DNA from 2 places in the Marinobacter salarius genome. Region 2 is predicted to be linked to the other one. Evidence: predicted binding sites of a transcription regulator. Region 2 holds the regulator's gene; the other holds the start of a gene.
The links. The regulator LexA, encoded in region 2, represses DNA repair genes until DNA is damaged. The targets are predictions, from matches to a motif close to CTGTNTNNNNANACAG.

Region 1 (3,116 bases), 760 kb from region 2:
CCAGGCCATAAGCCAGAGCGGCTGCAGTCGGCTCGTTAATGATCCGCTTCACGTCCAGACCAGCAATTTTACCGGCGTCTTTGGTGGCCTGGCGCTGGCTGTCGTTGAAGTAGGCCGGCACGGTGATAACCGCTTCGGTCACTTTCTCGCCCAGATAGTCTTCTGCGGTTTTCTTCATTTTCTTGATGATTTCCGCAGACACCTGCGGCGGCGCCATCTTCTCGCCCTTCACTTCGACCCAGGCATCACCGTTGTCTGCCTTGGCGATCTTGTAGGGCACCATCTTGATGTCTTTCTGGACCACGTCGTCTTCAAAGCGACGACCGATCAGACGCTTGATGGCGTACAGGGTGTTGTTCGGATTGGTGACCGCCTGGCGCTTGGCAGATTGACCTACCAGCGTTTCACCGTCTTCGGTATACGCCACGATGGACGGGGTAGTGCGATCACCTTCGGCGTTTTCGATAACCTTGACCTTGTCGCCATCCATAATGGCTACACAGGAGTTTGTGGTTCCCAGGTCGATACCAATGATCTTACTCATGCAATTGCTCCAATTCGGTTGTTCAATTCAGTTCCGGCTGCCTTAAAAGTTGCCCCGGAGTCCCGGTGCGCCGCCTGTTTACTGGCTATATTGGCGCTTTAATCTGCTTTTCAAGCCTGCTCATCGATTTTTGGCGCGTCTGCGGCCTTGGCGACCACCACCATCGCGGGGCGAACAAGGCGGTCATTCAGGGTGTAGCCCTTTTGGACCACAGCCACGACACTGTTGGGCTCGGCATCAGGCGCCGGCACCATGGACATGGCCTCATGCTGCTGGGGGTCAAACGGCTCACCCACGGGGTTAAGCTGAACCACATTGAACTTGCCGAGGCTACCCATGAACAGATTGAGGGTCATCTCGACCCCTTCACGAATAGAGGCCACCAGTTCGCCGGCATTTTCATGCCCCTCAGTGCTTTCAACCGCCTTTTCCAGGCTGTCAGCGACCGGCAGGAGCTCCTTCACAAACTTCTCCAGCGCAAATTTGTGGGCTTTTTCCACATCGATTTCAGCGCGGCGGCGAACATTCTGCATCTCCGCCTGGGACCGCAACATCTGCTCCTGAAACTCCTGCGCCTGGGCCTTCAGGGCCTCAATTTCGCTTTCCGGGCCGGCTTCGGCACTGTCTTCCGTCGCCGTTTCTTCTTCGGGAGCGGCTTCCGCAGCGTCTTTCAGCTCTTCTTCCACCTGTTCGTTACGATTCTCGTCAGCGCTCATGACTACTCCTGCTTGATCGTCGGCGGCCAGACGACCGGCCGGTTAACGTTTGGTTTCCGACCGCCAGAGGCCGGAAAAAACATGTTTGCGAACGGATATGGGGCCCGTATCGAATGTTTCAACCGTTGCGCACCTCATTCGTTCACAAATTCGCCAGGCGATGTTTGCAAACTGGAAAAACCCTGTATATATTCACAGTCACTGTATGTAATCACAGTATTCAGGAATCGAGCGGAGGACCTCTGCATGCTCACACAGCTCACCGTTTCCAATTACGCCATTGCCGAGCGGGTCGAACTTCAGTTTGGAAAGGGTATGACGGCACTGACCGGAGAGACCGGTGCCGGCAAATCCATTGTCCTGGACGCCCTCGGCCTGGCCATGGGCGGGCGTTCCGACGCTGGTGCCGTGCGCCACGGTGCCAAACGCGCCGACATCACCGCCACCTTCGACGTGTCCCGCATTGCCGAAGCCCGGCAATGGCTGGAAAACCATGAGCTCGACGACGACAACGAGTGCATCCTGCGCCGAGTGATCAGCAAGGACGGCCGCTCTCGTGCCTACATCAACGGCCAGCCCTGCCCCCTCGCCCACCTAAAGGACCTGGGCAGCGCCCTGATGGACATCCACAGCCAGCATCAACATCAGTCCCTGCTACGCAAGGAGACCCACCGCAAACTGCTGGACGAATTTGCCGGCGCAGAAGCGCTGGGAGCGCAAACCAGGGATGCGTGGAAAGCCTGGCACAAAACCCGACAGCGGCTGACCGAACGCCAGCAGAATGCCGATGAGGCAGAAGCCCGCCTGCAGTTGCTTCGCTACCAAGTGGAAGAACTGGACCGCCTGGCGCTGGAAGACGGAGAGCAGATAGAGCTGGAGAAAGAGCAGGAACAGCTCAGCCATGCCGACACGGTGTTACACAATAGCCATCAGGCTACCCTTCTGTGCACGGAAGATGACAATAGCGCAGCGGATCTGGTGCGCCAGGCATTACAGCAACTGGAGCAGTTACCGGTGGAAGTACCGGCACTGACGGAAACTATCCAGATGCTGAATGAGGCCCAGATTCAGATCACCGAGGCTGGCGACAACCTGCGCCACTTTGTGGAAGATTACGACGCCGACCCAGCCCGACTGGCCGAAGTGGAAGAGCGCCTGAGCGCTATTTACCAGATGGCCCGCAAGCACCGCATCACACCGGAGACTCTCCCGGAATTCCACCAGAGCCTGAGCGCCGAGTTGGCATCGCTGGACGACGGCGAGGGCAGCGTTGAGAAGCTGGAAGCGGAACTGGAAGAACAGCGAAGCCACTTCAATACACTGGCCACCGAGCTGTCGAACGCTCGCCAACAGGCTGCTGCCAACCTCGATCAGCGCATCGCGGAGGAACTCGCCCAACTGAGCATGCCAGCGGTCCAGTTCGTAACCCATCTGAGCCGAAACAAGGGGGACGAGCCTGCGCCCCACGGCCTGGAAGACATTGAATTCCTGGTCAGCGCCAACCCGGGCCAACCCGCACGTCCGCTGGCCAAGGTGGCCTCGGGCGGCGAACTCTCACGCATCAGCCTCGCCATTCAGGTGGTGGTTGCGCAAACCTCCACCACACCAACACTGGTCTTTGACGAAGTGGATGTGGGCATTGGCGGCGGCACCGCAGAAGTGGTTGGTCGCCTGCTTCGCAGCCTGGGCAGTAATGGGCAGGTGCTGTGCGTCACGCATCTTGCCCAGGTAGCAGCCCAGTGCCATCAGCACCTGTTCGTCAGCAAGTTTACGGAATCAGACGCCACCTACTCGAAGATTGAGTCACTGGACGACAATGGCAGGGTCAGCGAAGTGGCAAGAATGCTCGGTGGTGT
Region 2 (3,116 bases):
CGTAAGGCCCGGATGTTCAGGCTTATCTACCGGGCTTTCAGACATAGTTTCCGGACCGAAGCCACTGGTCGGACGTGTCTATCCAGCTGTGGGTCAGGTTGTGGAGGCTCAGTTTGCGACTGTTGCGAAACTCCGTAACCAGTTTTGATAAGTCATCAGCGTTGGCCACCAGTTGTTCCAACACAACCCAGTCATTCCAAACCGTGGAAAAATGCCAGTCAGGGTTATCAATGTCGCAGTCGGGTAGCCGGTAATGCAGTGTTGGCCGGCTTTTGATGCGTTCATCCTCAACGTATTCTGCCAGTAAACCGCTGTTCAGGTGTGCGAACAGCGGGAGAAGGTCCAGAGCCTTGTTCCGGGTAGGGTTGTAATGCAGGTAGTCCCGCATCAATTTCTCCATGTCTGGCGCATAATCCTCGGAAATCAGAAGGTCAATGTAGGTGCTGCTCCATGGCTCAATGTAGCTGGTCAGCTTACGGCTGAAATCAATCTGGTGGCGTGCCTTCAGCCATTCATAGAGAGCAGCGAAGGCCTGTAGGTAGCGAACCAGCGTTGTGGCACTGAGGTCTGGTAGCTCCGGATTCAATTGCAAACCGAAGGCGTAATAGAGCGCCTCCCGGCTGCCCAGTGCGCCGGCTCTGCGAAGCTCATCGCAAAGTGTCTCTATACGTTCCAGCTTACTGAAAGCCAGCGGAGGACTGACGATTTCCAGAGGCACGATTTTCTCGGCGGCTGCGTCGATCACGCTCATGGCTTGACCGCCAAGTTCCCTGACGGACTCGGGAAGACGCTCGTCTGCCAGATCAAGGTCCTTGATCGGGTCTGAATCCAGTTCGATGGTAAAGTCACCGAGTTCCGTTTCAACCTCGGACACATAGCGCGCAACAGATCTTCCAGTGCCTCCCAGCAGTTTTGCGGACAGCGAGACAAGATCTTCGTAACCGAGGCCGGACAACTCAATTTCAACGCCAACTCTGCGTTCCTTGCCGTCATCCGTCTTGAGGATGTCCGGTAACCTACATCTGTTGCTCATTCAAGCGACTCCCTAATTTGGTTGTGATCACCTTAACACAGTCATGCGCCAAGGCGCGGTGGACCGCCATTCAGTCCGGCTTAAGGAAAAATTGCGTTTACAGGGTTTACACTGGATAAAACACTGTATATAGTCAAACCACTGTATATAAAAACAGGGCTAACCGGGGCAACCTAAATGAAGCTGACAGCTAGGCAGACACAGGTACTGGATATTATTCGTCGCTACCTTGACGAGACCGGGTATCCGCCGACCCGTGCAGAAATTGCCGCAGAACTTGGATTTCGTTCTGCCAATGCCGCAGAAGAACATCTGCGGGCGCTGGCCCGAAAGGGAGCGATCGAGATGGTGCCGGGAGCCAGCCGGGGAATACGTCTTCCCGATGTAGAGGCTGACCTTGGTTTGCCGGTGATCGGTCAGGTAGCGGCCGGCAGTCCGATACTGGCACAGGAACATATCGAAGATCATTGCACCCTGCAGCCTGAATTTTTTTCGCCCTCGGCGGATTATTTGCTCAGGGTACGCGGCATGAGTATGAAGGACATTGGCATCCTTGACGGCGACCTGCTGGCGGTGCACCGAACCCACGATGTGCACAACGGCCAGGTGGTTGTGGCGAGGGTGGGTGAGGAAGTCACGGTCAAGCGATTCCGTAAGGAAGGCTCGAAAGTGTATTTGATCGCCGAGAATGAGGAATTTGAACCCATAGAAGTGGATCTGACAGAACAGGAACTCTTCATTGAGGGGCTCGGCGTCGGGGTTATACGGCGCTCGGACCTTCACTGACACCCCCAGGGTGTCCGGACATATCCGGCTGTGTTTCGTTGAGTGTTGAACACCGCGGACGCGGCTTAACGGCAGGTGAGGCTTATCATGGAACAACTCAGCTTTAATCAGAATCTGGCCTATGCTCACGGAGGCGGCAGGTTTGTCGCTTCAGAGGTTGCCGGTATAAGCGGCCGTGATACTGCCAGGGCGCCTACTGCCAGGAGTCGCCCAGCCAAACCGGCAGGCAATGTCACAGAGATCATTCTGCCGGAAGGGCAGGTTGAAAACTTCCAGCTATTGCTGCCTATGCTCACGCAGTTGAATCAGGAAAAGCGTTGGTTAGCCTGGATTGATCCGCCCCAAAGCCTCGTCAGTAAGTGGCAGACCATGCGTGGCATCGTTGCGGGCGAGTTGTTGGTGTTGAGGTCCACTCCAGATTATCCGGCCGGGGAGCTTGCCGAGCGGGCGCTGAGCGCTGGCACCTGTCACGCAGTAGTCATGTGGACGCACAAACTCGGACGTGAAGCGCTCGCATCATTGGAACAGGCTTCGGCCCGGGGTAACAGCCATGGTGTGGTGCTGCGCCAGCGCTGATCGTCAGTGAAGTGTATAGGAGGGCCGGATGTCTTGGGCGTCCGGCTCTTCGTCTTCCCAGTCAATATCATGGGCAACGTTACCGACCGCTTCAATGCCGGCCGCAATCATAGCTTTGGCAACGTTCATGTCCCGGTCTTCCATCATCTCCCTGGCTTCCGTCGAAAATGATATCTGCACCAGCGGTGCACTGTCGTCGTCGATACGGCGAAGCGCATAGTCTCCGTTGCTCAGTTGTACGATTTCGAAAAACGATGGTGACATTAAGCTAGCCTTTCAGTTCATTCCCGTTGGCTTCGGCAACGGCGAGGTTCTTTACCACTCGCTGTGCCGGTCCTCGAGGATATCGATAAAGTGTTTCATCGCGCCCAGAGTGGTTGCCAGGGCCTGTTTTGAGCGATCCGGGCCGGTGTCAGCTGCAACGGCAATCACGTTTTCACTGCTGACCGTTTTTCGCGCCATCGGTGGATTGCCCTGATACCGCTCAAGTTGTTCGAGGTGATTCCACCAACTTCGCCCGTCATTGGCCAACTGATTCAGTTCGGCTATTTCCGGGCTGTGGGTTCCGATCAGCTCACCCAGTGCCTCAAGGTCATCAGGCTGGCTATGTTGGTGCTGATACATTCTGGCGATCATCACCAGCACCAGTTTTCGAGCCCTGAGTGCCAGCTCGATGGTCCCTTGCAATAGCGCTTCTTTCGCTGGAACGCTGTCGCTGTTT

Region 1: a site for LexA is predicted at 1,443-1,458, ahead of recN (DNA repair protein RecN). Genes of this name have one in related genera too.

Annotation. Positions count from the first base shown of each region.
Region 1 is NZ_CP136693.1:1,600,832-1,603,947, reverse strand. Features, by position in the region: gene dnaK (molecular chaperone DnaK) at 1-544, opposite strand, end outside; gene grpE (nucleotide exchange factor GrpE) at 655-1,260, opposite strand; gene recN (DNA repair protein RecN) at 1,507-3,116, shown strand, end outside.
Region 2 is NZ_CP136693.1:2,364,684-2,367,799, forward strand. Features, by position in the region: gene R1T46_RS10920 (type 1 glutamine amidotransferase) at 1-45, opposite strand, end outside; gene R1T46_RS10925 (amidoligase family protein) at 38-1,033, opposite strand; gene lexA (transcriptional repressor LexA) at 1,211-1,819, shown strand; gene R1T46_RS10935 (cell division inhibitor SulA) at 1,907-2,395, shown strand; gene R1T46_RS10940 (hypothetical protein) at 2,399-2,659, opposite strand; gene R1T46_RS10945 (DUF6586 family protein) at 2,711-3,116, opposite strand, start outside.